4 regions of the Priestia sp. D51 genome follow, and region 2 is predicted to be linked to each of the others. Evidence: predicted binding sites of a transcription regulator. Region 2 holds the regulator's gene; each other region holds the start of a gene.

Region 1 (4,027 bases), on a different contig from region 2:
ATGGAAGTGTTAATGAGAACGATGTTTCAGTCGCTTGGCAAAAATCATTCAATGAATAAATTAGCTAAAAAGTATGGATTGCGGATGGGGGCAGCTCGTTTTGTTGCTGGAGACTCAATTGAATCAGCAATTCAAACATCCAAGGAGCTTAACAATGGTGGGAAAGTTGTGACACTCGATCATTTAGGCGAATTTGTTTTTACAGAAGAGGAAGCTAGGTTATCTACGGCCATGTGCATTCAGACACTAGAAGCCATTGCAGCATCGGGCGTTCAATCAAATTTATCATTAAAGATGACTTCTTTAGGATTGGATATTAGCAAAGAGCTTTGTATGGAAAATATGCGCAGAATTCTACACACAGCCAGAGTGAATGATATTTTTGTTCGAATTGATATGGAAGACTACTTGCACTGCCAAATCTCCCTTGATATGTATAAAGAATTACGCAAAGAATTTGATAATATTGGAATTGTGATTCAAGCGTACCTTTATCGTACAGAACAAGATATGAATGACTTACATCAATATCAAGCCAATTTACGTCTGGTAAAAGGAGCTTACAAAGAATCGCCAGAAGTATCGTTTCTGGAAAAGAAAGACGTAGATGAAAACTATAAAAAAATCATTAAAATGCATTTATTAAATGGACACTATACAGCTGTAGCAAGTCATGATGAGGAAATGATTCAGTATACAAAACGATTAGTAAGAGAAAACGGCATTTCAAATGATCAGTTTGAGTTCCAAATGCTTTATGGAATTTGCGTAGAGCTACAGGATCGTCTGGTCAAAGAAGGATATAAAGTCAGGGTTTATGTTCCTTACGGAATTGATTGGTTTGGGTATTTCATGAGACGCCTAGCCGAACGCCCCGCCAACGTATGGTTCGTATTAAAAAATTTCTCCAAATAAGTTCAGTCCAAGAAACATAAAAAATTCGACACAAGTATCCTGAGCTTCGTGTCGAATTTTTTAATTAGTTTAATCCGTATTCTTTGATTTTGTTATAAAGGGTGCCGCGCGAAATGCCAAGCAGATCTGCTGCTGCACTTTTGTTTCCATAGGTTTTTTGAAGAGTCTCTTCTATTAGCCTAGCTTCTTGGAGAGAATCTTCTTCTTTTTGAACTTCTGTGAAAGAACTGGCATCCTTCAGATTGTCAGGAAGGTGCGTAAGGGTAATCAACGACTGATCACTAAGAAAAATCATTCGTTCAATCGTATTTCTCAGCTCGCGAATATTTCCTGGCCAATCGTATTGCATAAAGGCTTCGAGAACTTCAGAGCTGATGAAAGGAGCCTTCTTTTTATACTTTTTACTAAATTCCTGTACAAATTGCTGCGTTAATGCTTCAATGTCTTCTTTATGGTCTCGAAGCGGCGGAATGATAATATTAATGACGGTCAGCAAATAGTAAAGATTTTCATGGAATTCACCGGCTTTTAGCAACTCTTCCAAAGGCGTCGTAGTAGAGGCTACAATTCGGGTTTGGACTTGAATTTCTTCCGTGCCTCCAACGTGATAAAAGGCTCGTTCTTCCAAGTAACGGAGAAACTTAACTTGAATTTCAAGAGGCATTTTATCAATTTCTTCAATAAATAACGTCCCGTTATGAGCCTGCTCCAGTTTTCCTGCAATGGTCGTTGGATCTTCTGAAAAGACGTCTTTTTGATGACCAAAGAGTTCAATTTCCAGAAGTCCAGATGGAATAGTGGCGCAATTTAAAGATAAAAAAGGTTCTTTATGTTTGGATCCCCCGTAGTGGATGGCCTGAGCCAGCATTTCTTTCCCAGAACCAGGTTCTCCTGTTAATAAAATAGGCATATCTGTAGATGCCACTTTTTTGGCAATGTCAACGGCTTGCTTAATTTCAGGACTGATACCCGCAAAAGAAGAAAATGGATTATCTTTCGGAATGAGAAGAGATACATCAATTTCTTCATTTAGTCTTACAATATTGGTAATGTCATGTTCGGTTGCGACTCCACCTATGACTCGGTTGTTTCTTATAATAGGAGATGCATTGATGAGCACGTGAGTTTGTTCATTAGGACGATGATACGTTCCGCGCACAGGACGCCCTTCATTTAGAATCGTATGTAGAATGATGGATTCATCTTTAAAATGCTCTCCGATTTTTCTACCAATAATATCATCTCTCTGAATCTTATACGTATGTTCCGCAGCAGTATTCCACAAGATTACATTTCCTTCATGATCGACCGCTGTCACTGCATCATTAATGGTTTCTGCCAATGTATCAAAATAGGAAGCTAATATCTCATTTTGGCTATGCAAATGTGTAATCCACTGTGAAGGTGTTACAAGTCCTATTGTGGTTTCTTGGTTTTCTGCTTGAATGAGGACTGGTCTATTCCAGTTTGTGTTGGCTTGTAAATTGGCTAACGTAGAAGTAGAAGATGAAGGCCAATTTGTGTCCGCTATTACTTTTTTAATGGACGATGCCTCGTCATGACCTGTTAAAAGGTATCGTTCATCTTTTTGTATTACATAAAAGGTACTTGCTGTGACTACAACGAAATCATAGTTGGAAAGTTCAGATTTCACTTTAGCTAAAGAAGTTGATTCTTCAACTGTTATAAAGGAGTTATTTATAAGAACTTGATCAACGCTTGCCATACTAAACCCCTCTCAGTACATATTTTTTATACTGTATCATAATTTAGAAATTGGCGCAAAAGCCTATCTTTTTCAAACAATTAGGCAGCTTACTTTCTTTTATTGCTTTCATCTAAAGAGTTGTATTCCCCTCGAAAAGGGTAGTATAAGAATTTAGTGGGTAATAAAGTAACAGGGTAAAAAATCAAAACAAACAAACACTATATAAGATTAATACTCATTAGTTTCATTTATGAGTATAAAGTGATAAAATACGAATATCAGTTCGTGTTTTCGGTTTTTACATATCGTAATAAAAATAGATAAAACAAGAAAATAGAAACGGAGGCCTTCATTTGAAAGATCAGTTTGAATTAGTATCCCCATATCAACCGCAAGGTGATCAGCCAAAGGCAATTGAAAAGATTGTGAAAGGAATTAAAGAAGGTAAGCAGCATCAAGTATTATTAGGTGCTACAGGAACGGGAAAAACCTTCACTATGTCTAATGTTATTAAGGAAATAAATAAGCCGACATTAATTATGGCTCATAACAAAACGCTTGCTGGTCAATTGTACAGTGAGTTTAAAGAGTTTTTTCCTAATAATGCAGTCGAATACTTTGTCAGTTACTATGATTACTATCAGCCTGAAGCTTATGTACCTCAAACAGATACATTTATTGAAAAAGATGCAAGCATTAATGACGAGATTGATAAACTTCGTCACTCGGCAACTTCTGCTCTTTTTGAACGAAAAGATGTCATTATTATTGCCAGCGTATCCTGTATTTATGGATTAGGGTCTCCGGAAGAATACAAAGAAATGGTCGTATCTCTTCGAGTAGGAATGGAAAAAGAACGCAATCAGCTGCTTCGTACGCTAGTGGATGTACAGTACGAAAGAAACGATATTGACTTCAAGCGCGGAACGTTCCGCGTTCGCGGTGATGTTGTTGAGATTTTTCCTGTGTCTCGAGATGAACACTGTATTCGCGTGGAATTTTTCGGGGATGAAATTGACCGCATTCGCGAAGTCGACGCCTTAACAGGAGAAATTATTGGAGATCGTGAACACGTGGCTATCTTCCCGGCATCTCACTTCGTCACGAGGGAAGAAAAAATGCGTGTCGCCATTCAAAACATTGAAAAAGAACTAGAAGAACAGCTAGAGAAGTTAAAAGAAGCAGGAAAGCTTTTAGAAGCGCAGCGCTTGGAGCAGCGCACTCGCTACGACCTAGAAATGATGAGAGAAATGGGATTTTGTTCAGGAATCGAGAATTACTCTCGTCATTTAACGCTTCGTCCGGCTGGTTCTACACCTTATACACTGCTGGATTTCTTCCCGGAAGATTTCCTTCTTGTGGTGGATGAATCCCACGTTACCATTCCTCAAGTTAGAGGAATGT
Region 2 (4,027 bases):
GAATTACTTAAAGCCAAGCCTTTTAAGTCCAATGAATTTGTCATCGCACTATAACTGCCCCATAGAGACCATGTAAGAATCATGACACATAAAAGAATCAGGCTTTTGGATAAAAATGAGTTAAGCATATTACCTCCTGCAAATTATTTCAAAGATAAGGTACAAAATTCCTACCCTATGATACCATATTTTATTATTTTGTATATATTTTTCTTATAGAGTATAATATTAGATTGTTCTGAAATTACAACAGCGGCACAACGTGTAATAAAAGGTTCAGCGGAGTAGACAGTGATTTAGTAATAGATAAAAGAGGTTGGAAAAAAAGGATTTTAGTCGAAGGGAAAAACGAACCATTAATCATCATGTTTGATGGTTCGTTTTTTATGGTGAACGTAGGTTTCATTTGTTTAGTTCTTTCCAGCAGTTGATTGGAGGGCAAGACGAAGACTCCTGCGGGAAAAGCGGAAGGGGTGAGACCCCGCAGGAGCGCAAGCGACGAGGAGGCTCACCGGCCGCCCGCGGAAAGCGAAGTCTTGCACGGAAATCAACAGAGGTGTCACAAGCAATCCCTGCTAGCTTATTTATTTCATTTGTTTCCCTTTAGACTCGCTTGATTTAGTTATGTCTCAATCTCTTCTTTTTTATCATGTGTTTTCTGATGGGAACAGCTTTTATGTTTTAAATCGATCTTTTAATAAATTCCATAGGGAACTCACTCCGAGACTAATGCTGATCAGAATTCCTGATAAAGCTACTATTAAAGCGATATATTCAAAGATAGAAAACTGCTTCATACTATCCCAATTGATGTTTCCCTTTAGCTTGCTAATAACTAAATTCATTCCGTAAATACCGGAAAGAACGGTATAAATCGTTAAAATTAATAATAAGTAATTGTGACGCTTGGCCGCGATTTTCTCTTGATTTTGATACAAAGTACCAAGGGTTTCTTTGACTTCTTGATAAAGAGAATTGATGTGGAAGATTTTTTTAAAGAGCTCAGAAAACTCTTGACCTTCCGTGCGAGAGCTAATTTCTAAAAATAAATATTTACCTGAAAATACAGTAATAGAGCGAATTAGTCGCTCGATGCCCTCTGAATTTTTATGAAACGTGAGCTGAGAATACTCATAGGATAGTTTTAGCAACACGATTTTATAGAAAAAATGCAAAAATAAATTATAGTAATGCTGGCCAAATAGATGATTCATCAAAAGCTGATCCGTTTTAGAGTCTGTCGATTTAGAAATACACGAAAACACATGGTCTGTTATAACGTAATAGGTTTCAGGAGCCCATCTGGAATACACGTGTTTGGTATTATACGTTTTAATATACTCATGGTTGTGTGCAGAGATAAACGGTTTCCCGTCAGGCGTATAGCTATTTAGCTGCCCAGTACGAAATAAAGTTGTGGAGTTAATTTCTTGCTCTTGATTTACCGTTACATAACTTAATACAAACATCCGTTCATCGATAAAATAAGGAAGACTCCCGACGTGCTGTTCACGCGTCGCTTCTTTTTTGATGTGTTCGTTCAAAAATGGCGCGAGCTGTGAAAAAATATAATCCTGTACTTTGCTATAGCGATGATGTTCATAGGTAATGGTGGATCCATGCTCTTCAGCAAGCTTCGGTTCTAATACACGAAAATGATTCATGAATTCTAAAATGTCATCATAGGTGTAATGATTATGACTCATCTCAGTGCGAATGGTCATGACGCCAATTTCAAAAGGACATAAAAAAACATCCACAGACAGCACGTTGCTAGACACGGTGGTGGAGGAAGTTTGTAGCGTAACGGTATGGTCTATTTTTTTTGAAAATCGAAGCAAGCCTTCTTTTTCGCACGAATCAGGAAATAGAATACATTCAATGTAAGGAAGAAAATATTGATCCAAGCTATCATGAGATACGTAATACTGTTCTCCGTAGTATTCTTTTTCTACATGTTTGTTTTGAATGGAAAAAAACTCAAACATATTTGCTTCTAGTGCATGAACAAGCTGCTCTTTATTTTTTCGATCAAAGGAAAAAGGAAAAAGAAACATGTTCATTGCTTTGGTAGGCATAATAGTTTGAAATGGTTCTGTTTTCCTTGGTGTATTGGTCATAAACTACATCCTTCTTATAGTCGGTTGTATTTTTTTTGAGAGTCGAAAAAATGCAGACAGAAAGTAAAAGGTAAAACAGGCTTTATAAAAACCGCTCTACCTGCCTGTAATGATTCGACGTATCATTTATAATATGCCAATTTTTTTAGAAAACAAACGTAAAAAACCAACTAACATCATGATTAGTTGGTTTTACATACAGTGTGTAATTAGTGAATCGTGCGATATACACCAGTGACTTTTCCTAAAATCGTTACGTGGCGAAGAATAATAGGCGCCATCGTTGAATTTTCAGGCTGTAAACGAACGAAATTTTCTTCTTTAAAGAAACGTTTTACCGTTGCTTCGTTGTCCTCGGTCATAGCGACCACAATATCTCCGTTATTAGCAGTTTGCTGCTGACGTACGATTACCATATCGCCATCTAGAATACCTGCTTCAATCATACTTTCTCCCATAATTTCAAGCATAAATACATGATCATCTGGAGAAACGAATTTATCTGGAAGAGGGAAATATTCTTCCACATTTTCAACGGCTGTTATAGGAAGACCCGCTGTTACTTTACCGATAACAGGAACATTAATGACATTGCTTTTAGGGATGTTTACTTCGTCTAGTTGAAGAACTTCGATTGCTCTTGGTTTTGTTGGATCTCTGCGAATTAACCCTTTGCTTTCTAAACGAGCTAAATGCCCGTGTACAGTGGAGCTAGAGGCTAATCCCACCGCTTCCCCAATCTCACGAACAGAAGGCGGATAACCTTTTAATTTTACTTCGTGCTTAATAAAATCTAGTATGTCTTGTTGACGTTTTGATAGCTTCATATTTTTCACCTCGATTTTAGCTATTCTTTAGGTGAATTATACCACGTGATGTGTCAATATACAAACATAAGTTCGAAGAATTCCATTGACAGAAACAAATGTTCTCAATAAAATAAGAACATATATTCTGATAGGGGGATCATAATATGCACCAATTCTTACATTCTATGAAACATTACGCTATTTTTTTTGCAGTTATCGCTGCACTTACATATGTATTGACGCTGGTTTTAGGAGCGGATAAAGTAGATTTAGACAAATATTCAACGGTTACTATTACAAAAGGAGATACGCTTTGGGACTTGTCCAACAAGTATCATAATCACCATCATTTGACCACCAATGAATTTGTCAAATGGGTTGAAGACGTCAATGATCTAAACTCAGACACTGCCCAGTCTTTATCTCCTGGAGATAAATTATATATTCCTGTTTTAAAAAAAGAGTTACATAATCAAGTGGCAATTGAACAGTAGTGTGTAACGGCCGTTCCTGAATATTGTTAGAAGCCGAAAAGGTCGTGATAAAAGTGGACGCCATTATTTATTGCCGTGTAAGTACGGATAAAAAAACCCAAGAAACATCTTTACAGCGCCAGCAAGAAGAATTAAAAAAGCTTGCTGATCTTCACCATCTAAACGTAAAAAAAGTCGTAATGGAAAAAGCAAGCGGATATGACGTAGACAGAGAGGGTATATTGGATGTTCTTCATACAATGAAAGAAGAAAAAATATCTGTGCTGCTCATTCAAGACGAAACGCGATTAGGCAGAGGAAATGCCCGAATCGCGCTTCTTCATGCTTTTCATAAAGAAAATGCTACGATCTATACGATTAGTCATCAAGGTCAGCTTCAGCTTTCAGAATCTGATTCGATGGTGTTAGATATTATTAGCTTAGTGGAAGAGCATCAGCGGAAATTACATAACGCTAAAATTAAAAGAGGAATGAAAAGAGCCGTAGAAAACGGTTATCGTCCGCAGCAAAATTTAAAAAATCAAGGAGTTAACTCAGGAAGAGAAAAAAAAGAAGCGCCGATTGAAGAAATTGTCCGCCTTCGTCATAACGGCTTAACCTTTGC
Region 3 (4,027 bases), on a different contig from region 2:
AAGGTGAAATTAATTTGTTCCATTTGCTCTTCTGTTAAAACAGGTTGAGCTACTTCTGCTTGTTTATTCATCATTTCCTTTAATCCTATGTATTGCTCGGGCATAGTGGCGAATGGACGCCATTTTTTCATTCCTCTAGCTTCCATATCTTTTTCCTCCTTAGGATTTATGGCCACCTATAAGGCCGTTTCGATAACGAGCTGTTGAATAAGGAAGGTGACTAGACGCACGTAGTACACTATTCTTGCCATAACGCAGCCGAATGTCATCAATCGTTTTGGCAAGAGCATAGGCTCTTTCACGCTGATCAATGTCCTCAAATAAGCTCATTTGCTCCTCTTCTTGAATGCTTGTTTTGGATAATGAAATGCCAATGGAGCGAATAGGCATCCCACTATCATATGTATGTAAAATGGTTAAACAATATGGAAAGATATCCTGGCTTAAGTTAGAAGCTCTCCCCATTTTCTTTTGTCTGGAGAAGCCTCCACCTGTTTGTTTACTGTAGCCAATGGATAAATGAACCGTTTGGGCCACCACTTGGTGCATGCGTAAACGAAAACAGACATCGTCCAATAGCTCCAACAACAATAACTCCACTTCTTTTCGGTTTGTATAATCACGGAATAGAATTTGACTCTTTCCAAAGGAACGAGAGCTAGGAATGTACACATCAGAAATGCGACTATAATCAATGCCATTCGCATGTTGGTGCAACTCTTCGCCTAGTATGCCAAATTCCTTTTGTAACATCTCTTTTGAAGAAAGAGCGAGTTCTTTGATGGTGTGAATGCCTAGCCGTTGTAAGCGTCTTTCCGTAGCAGACGAGATCCCCCAGAAATCCTTCATCGGATGAATGGACCACAACTTAAAGGGAATATCCTTATATCGCCAATAGGCAACTCCTGTTGGGCTATTCTTGGCTTCATGATCTAAGCTCACCTTCGCCAGTAAGAGATTCGGACCGATACCTGCGGTAGCTGTCAGCCGTGTCTTGCGATAAATCTCGTTAATGATTTTATAGGCCAGCTCTTCTGGCGTTTTAGCGAATAAATGCAAAGAAGCTGTCGCATCAATAAATAACTCATCAATGCTGTAGGCATGAAAGTCTTCAGGAGCCACATACTGTAACACCAAACTCGAAATATAGTTCGAAGCCTTAATATATCTCTCCATAGATGGATTCACTACATGGATATCTTTCCTTTTAGGAATGTCGAAAAGACGACTTCCAGTTTTAATCCCTTCTTTCCTTAATAAAGGTGTGGCAGCTAGCACAACCGATCCTGATCTTTGGATATCTCCCACCACCGCAAGCCTTGTTTTCAACGGATTTAACCCCCGTATGACAGAGGAAACCGAGGCAAAAAACGATTTCATGTCTATACAAATAATCACTCTGTTTGGTAGCTGCTCATCATCCATTGAAAATACTCCTTAAATAAAAGAACGTTTGTTCTGTATATTATATACGAACAAACGTTCTTTCATCAATAAAAACTCTAAAGTTTTCCCGATTATTGTTACTATAATAAGAGAGAAGAATATTGTAGACGAATTGAGAAGACTGAGGATTGAGCAATGGTTAAAAAAAGCTCTAATTATATTATCTTTTTTTCATGGTTTTTAGTTTTAGTTCTTTTATGGATCGTCATTTCATTCTTTGAAGGTATAAATGGACAGTGGTGGTCTATGTATCGTTTGAATCCACATAAATACGGTCCGTGGGCCTTAGAACTTTCTTACATAAAGGTTAGTATTGCTACTGTTACCTCCTTGGTAATAGCTTATATGGTGAGTTTTGGCTTCAAAAGACATAAATAAAAAAAGCAAACTCCTTGTCACTAGAGTGTGCTCTTTTACTTTAATGCTCGCTTGTTACTTCTCAACATTTCTTTTAGTATTTTGAAAATATAGTTTAGGGTGGCAGTTAGGATATAAAAGGACATTAATCTGGCTCTTCAGCCAGTACCTAAGGAACTTCTATAATTAGGGCATGGTTTGCCATATGGATTCGATTTTGGGTATCTTTACTCCAACTTAAATAGCAAATTGCAATTATATTTTATCAAGTATTTAAACTCCCTAAAAATATACTCACTCGTATTTCTTTAAAACAATAGCTGCATTATGACCTCCAAACCCAAACGAATTAGATACACCAGTATTTATTTTTACTTGGCGAGCAATACCTGGTACATAATCTAAATCGCATAATGTATCCGGATTTTCTAAGTTTATTGTTGGAGGAATTATGCCTTCCTTAAGGCTCATTGATAAAGCAATTGCTTCAACCCCCCCAGCTGCTCCTAACATGTGACCAATCATAGATTTATTAGCTGTTATTGGAATCTGATAAGCATGTTTTCCAAACAGTTCCTTGATAGCCTTGGTTTCAGAGATGTCACCCACCTTTGTACTTGTTGCATGAGCGCTAATAACATCAATCTCTTCGAGGGGTATGTTTGCATTTTTTAAAGCTGCTTTCATTGCAAGATAAGCACCTTTACCTTCTGGGTGTGTAGCAACCATATGGTGTGCGTCTGAGCTTGCACCATATCCAATGACTTCTGCATGAATGTTTGCTCCTCTACGCAAAGCATGAGATAAAGATTCTAAGATTAGAATTCCTGCTCCTTCTGACATGACAAATCCGTCACGGTCTTCATCAAATGGACGACTAGCTTGAGTAGGATTGTCATTCCTTGTTGATAATGCGGTGGCATTTCCAAAACTGGCTACTGATAAGTCTGTTATAGCAGCTTCTGTTCCACCTGCGAACACAGCATCCACTTCTCCAGAACGAATGAGTCTAAAGGCTTCCCCAATAGCTGTATTCCCGATGGCACAAGCAGAAACAGGCGACATAGAAGGACCCATTGCATTCCACTTGATGCTAATTTGTGCTGCAGCAGCATTAGAAATCATACCCGGCACGAGAGTTGGACTGACTCTCCTTGGCCCTTTCTGTCTAAGTGCATCAATATTTTCAATTAAGGTTTCAATGCCGCCTATACCTGAACCTACGTATACGCCTAACCTTTCTGGATCTATATGATTGAGATCTAACTTAGAATCTGCCCAGGCTTGTTCAGCTGCAGCTATAGCAAATTGGGAAAAGCGATCTAAACGCCTTGCTTCTTTCTTTCCTAAAATTTCATCTGCATCAAAATCCCGAACAATTCCTGCAATTTTTGCCTTATGGTCAGTAATATCAAATGTATCTATAGAGGAGATTCCGGACTCTCCTTTAATTAGGTTGTTCCAAAATGTTCTGATGTTATTTCCTATAGGAGAGACTACTCCCATACCTGTAATCACAACTCTTTCCACTTTTCATCACTCCAAATCAATAATATACTTGTATTTTACAGTCCTTTTATCCTATTACAAGGGATTGTTTATCCTGGTATAACTACTACTAGGGTAAATTGTATGATGAGGAGTTTTAAAAATGAACGATAAAACTAGGCTTGAGGCCCTGTCTACATTCCTAAAAGCTAAACGTGCTCAAATTAAGCCAGAGTCTATTGGGTTACCAGCTGGAACCCGAAGAAGGACACCCGGATTAAGACGAGAAGAAGTTGCACAATTAGCAGGGGTAAGTACCACTTGGTACACATGGTTAGAGCAAGGAAGAGATATAAAAGTTTCTTCGATTGTGCTTGATTGTATTTCTACAGCTCTACAACTAAATAGCGATGAAAGAGACTATTTATATGATTTAGCATTAGAAACAAAGTTAGAAATTGTTCATCCAAAAAAAGATCAATTAGAGCTTAGCCCTTCTCTAAATCGAATACTCGCTGAATTAACTTATTGTCCGACTATCGTGACAGATCGCCATTGCCATATTGTAGGATGGAACCCCGCAGCAGCTCATGTTTTTCTAGATTTCGAACAAATTCCAAATGATCAAAGAAATCTAATTCAATTAGTGTTCGCCCGAAAAGAATTGAAAGCATTAGCTGTCAATTGGGAGCATTTTGCGAAAGGTTTTCTTGCTATTTTCCGTACCTATTATGGA
Region 4 (4,027 bases), on a different contig from region 2:
AGTGTCGGAAATGATACGTGAACTACCTAATGTATTCAACGTAGCAAAGAGCCACTTGTAGTATACAAGTGGCTCTTAATTATTAGAAATCTAGATACTTTTATTTAAATTGATTAATTAAAAATAGAAAAAAATACATATAGACGAGGTGTAAAAAATGATTCATCTATATACGACAACCAGCTGCGTTTCTTGCCGAAAAGCAATGGCTTGGCTTGAGGAACATCAAATTGATTATATTGAGAGAAATCTATCGTATGAACCTATTACAGAAGATGAAATTAAAACTATTCTTAGTATGACAGAAAAGGGTACAGATGAGATTATTTCTACAAGATCAAAGATTCCCCAAAAGTTAAATATAGAGATAGATGCATTGTCGTTACAGGATTTGTATGATTTAATAAAGAGCCATCCTTTTATACTTAAACGACCTATTATCATACAAGATCGTAAAATAATGCAAATCGGATATAAAGAAGAAGAGATAAGAGCTTTTATTCCTCGTAAACTTCGTACTTTCACGATGACAGAACAGGCAGTAATAGGTAATAATTAAAGGGTAATAGAAGAACGATCACAAGGCTGCCTTATCTTCCAAAGTAGGTTGTAATAAAAGACATCAGCAGTGTAGTAAAGTATATATTTTAAATTCTAAAAATGAGTAAACGCAACTACATTTACATAAAAAGGAGAAGGGGAAAAACCTTCTCCTTTTACTATATAATCCTCTATACTTAGATACTCTTCTTCATGCTGCATTCTCGACATTCGCGCAAGAAAACGCCACCTTTTACTGAACTTTTGAAGTAAGATGAGTTGCAATTATCACATCTGCCACTAACCTTATCCGGGAATTCAGCATAGTCATACACTTTATCAAAATCGATTTCTTGCTCTTTTATTTCTTCCAGGTTGATCACTCTTTTCTATTTGGCTTTTAATAGACTAACACAATTAGGTCTAAATAAAAGGTGTATGTTCAAATTACTCTGGTTTTTCCACCAGTTGCATCTGGAAAATTTGCGTTTCATGAATACCGGCTCTTTGGAGTTCTTGTTTAAAGGATTCTCCTTCTTTTAGTTTAATGGTTCTCTTCGAACCGTCACGTAACGTGTATACTCTAAAATTGTACATGAATGTACCTCCACTCAAATAAGTGATTCCTGTACACGATTTCTTCAGGAATTAAGCCAATCGAACATCAATGAGCTCGCTTAATCTCATTTTATTCTTTAACTCAAATACGTCATCGATAAAAATAAATAAATCTCCAAGAGAATCAACAAACTGAATGAACCCTGTTTCTGTGATGCATTGGCCTCTCTTATAATATGTAAGGTATACTTGTTTATTTGTATGTAAAGCTTCAATTAAGGTGAAATTCATCTGTTCCATTTGCTCTTCTGTTAAAACAGGCTGAGCTACTTCTACTTGCTTATTTATCATTTCCTTTAACCCTATGTATTGCTCTGGCATTGTAGCAAAAGGGCGCCATTTTTTCATTCCTCTATGTTCCATGTTTCTGTCCTCCTTACGCTTTCTGTCCTCCAAGTAAGCCGTTTCGGTAACGAGCTGTTGAATGCTCGAGGTGGCTTGAAGCCCGCAGCAAACTATTCTTTCCATAACGCATCCGAATTTCATCAATCGTTTTCGCAAGAGCATAGGCTCTTTCACGCTGATCAATGTCCTCAAACAAGCTCATTTGCTCTTCTTCTTGAATGCTAGTGTTTGATAAGGAAATACCGATGGAGCGAATCGGCATGCCACTATCATAGATATGTAACATGGTTAAACAATAGGGAAAGATATCCTGGCTTAAGTTCGAAGCTCTCCTCATTTTCTTTTGTCTGGAGAAGCCTCCACCTGTTTGTTTGTTGTAGCCAATGGATAAATGAATCGTTTGAGCCACCACTTGATGCATGCGTAAGCGAAAACAGACATCGTCCAATAGCTCCAACAGCAATAACTCCACTTCTTTTCGGTTTGTATAATCACGGAATAGAATTTGACCCTTTCCAAAGGAACGAGAACTGGGAATATATACATCAGAAATGCGACTGTAATCAATCCCATTCGCATGTTGGTGCAACTCTTCGCCTAGTATGCCAAATTCCTTTTGTAACATTTCTTTTGAAGAAAGAGCGAGTTCCTTTATGGAGTGAATGCCCAAACGATTTAAGCGCCTTTCCGTAGCAGACGAGATCCCCCAGAAATCCTTCATCGGATGAATGGGCCACAACTTAAAGGGAATATCCTCATATCGCCAATAGGCAACTCCTGTTGGGCTATTCTTGGCTTCATGATCTAAGCTCACCTTCGCCAGTAAGAGATTCGGACCGATACCTGCGGTAGCTGTCAGCCGTGTCTTACGATAAATCTCGTTGATGATTTTATGGGCCAGTTCTTCTGGTGTTTGAGCGAATAAATGCAAAGAAGCTGTCGCATCAATAAATAACTCATCAATGCTATACGCATGAAAGTCTTCGGGAGCCACATACTGTAACACCAAACTTGAAATATAGTTCGAAGCCTTGATATATCTCTCCATGGAGGGATTCACCACATGGATATCTTTCCTTTTAGGAATGTCGAAAAGACGACTTCCTGTTTTGATCCCTTCTTTCTTTAATAAAGGTGTGGCAGCTAGCACAACCGATCCTGACCTTTGGATATCTCCTACCACTGCAAGCCTTGTTTTCAATGGATTTAAGCCTCGTATGACAGAAGAAACGGAAGCAAAAAAGCTTTTCATGTCTATACAAATAATCACTCTGTTTGGTAGCTGCCCATCATCCATTAAAAGAACTCCTTAAATAAAAGAACATTTGTTCTCTATATTATATACGAACAAACGTTCTTTATTCAAGGGTGAAATCTAAAGTTTTCCCGATTATTGCTATTATTATTTGAGTTTGTACATATTTTACATAATGAACATATTTTACTTATTTTTCAATTTATGTTTTAATTGGGATTTGTCGTATAAATTATCCATATAGAAAGGTTGAAATCATTGAGTTTTATAAATTGCTATACTTTTTATTTTAAAATTTTAATTCGAACTTGGATTATTCCTATCCTGTTTTTAGGTATCTTTGTTTTTGGATTATATACATTTCTTCTTGGTAAAAGCTTAAATGATCCTACACTAGTATTAATTGCTAATCCCATTATTTTAGCTCTTATGGCCTGCTATTTATTTATTGGGATATATGTAGCTAAAATTGATGAGAAAGATGAAATTTATGAAACATTTAGCATCATAAAGAATGCGATGTTATATAAGACACTTGCAAAGTGGCTACTTATTTTTAGTTCAATAGTGATATTCGCTGTACTGTTCTTTGCCCTTTATCTTTACATATTTTTCACGCCCGACTTTAACAACAAAACTTATTTTCTATCAGTATTTAAGTATATTTGCTTATATTGGGCATTACCTTCTTTTATTATGTTCCTCTTAGGAAATCTACTATCAACTTGGATAAGAGGGAAATTCGTTTACTTAGTAGCACTTGTTATTTACAGCATTACTATTCCAATGAATTATGCCATTTTCCGTACTGAAGGAAATATCCCTTCTACATTTAGAATCGACAAAATTCTAAGCTTAGGAGAGCCTAATGTGACAAGAATTTATAACAGCTTATATGGCTTCTCTCTTGATCTAATTTATTGGAACAAAATGATTCTGGTTATTTCATTACTTGCAACGCTATCTTTATTGATTTGGAAGAAAAGAGGAGTAATATCTAAAAATCAGTTAAAAATCTCTTTATTACCTGTGTTATTAATTTTCATAGCTACTATAGTATATGCACTACAGCCTTTTCAGTCCCTGACTGACGATGATGGTAAAACCATTCGATATTATAGGCAACATAAGATAAAAGAAGATGGTTTCTTAGAGTCACCTGTTAAATTTAAAAAATACGACATTGCATTAAGGACTAAATCCAACCTAAATGCTTTAGTTAAAATACAAGCTGTTAATGTGGCTAATAAAAACATCCAACAAGTGACT

What was found. The regulator LexA, encoded in region 2, represses DNA repair genes until DNA is damaged. The targets are predictions, from matches to a motif close to CGAACATATGTTCG.
Region 1: a site for LexA is predicted at 2,896-2,909, ahead of uvrB (excinuclease ABC subunit UvrB). Genes of this name have one in related genera too.
Region 3: a site for LexA is predicted at 1,473-1,486, ahead of ACNHOZ_RS23910 (Y-family DNA polymerase). Genes of this name have one in related genera too.
Region 4: a site for LexA is predicted at 2,848-2,861, ahead of ACNHOZ_RS27045 (Y-family DNA polymerase). Genes of this name have one in related genera too.

What each region holds. Positions count from the first base shown of each region.
Region 1 is NZ_JBLTIR010000005.1:149,526-153,552, reverse strand. Features, by position in the region: gene ACNHOZ_RS20505 (proline dehydrogenase) at 1-915, shown strand; gene ACNHOZ_RS20500 (sigma-54 interaction domain-containing protein) at 980-2,641, opposite strand; gene uvrB (excinuclease ABC subunit UvrB) at 2,977-4,027, shown strand, end outside.
Region 2 is NZ_JBLTIR010000001.1:803,318-807,344, forward strand. Features, by position in the region: gene ACNHOZ_RS04165 (ArnT family glycosyltransferase) at 1-128, opposite strand, end outside; gene ACNHOZ_RS04170 (hypothetical protein) at 407-607, shown strand; gene ACNHOZ_RS04175 (hypothetical protein) at 675-2,120, opposite strand; gene lexA (transcriptional repressor LexA) at 2,330-2,947, opposite strand; gene yneA (cell division suppressor protein YneA) at 3,094-3,423, shown strand; gene ACNHOZ_RS04190 (YneB family resolvase-like protein) at 3,477-4,027, shown strand, end outside.
Region 3 is NZ_JBLTIR010000008.1:35,027-39,053, reverse strand. Features, by position in the region: gene ACNHOZ_RS23915 (YolD-like family protein) at 1-146, opposite strand, end outside; gene ACNHOZ_RS23910 (Y-family DNA polymerase) at 160-1,425, opposite strand; gene fabF (beta-ketoacyl-ACP synthase II) at 2,098-3,333, opposite strand; gene ACNHOZ_RS23900 (helix-turn-helix transcriptional regulator) at 3,455-4,027, shown strand, end outside.
Region 4 is NZ_JBLTIR010000015.1:20,807-24,833, forward strand. Features, by position in the region: gene spxA (transcriptional regulator SpxA) at 158-559, shown strand; gene ACNHOZ_RS27030 (hypothetical protein) at 738-923, opposite strand; gene ACNHOZ_RS27035 (hypothetical protein) at 988-1,137, opposite strand; gene ACNHOZ_RS27040 (YolD-like family protein) at 1,189-1,521, opposite strand; gene ACNHOZ_RS27045 (Y-family DNA polymerase) at 1,535-2,800, opposite strand; gene ACNHOZ_RS27050 (hypothetical protein) at 3,017-4,027, shown strand, end outside.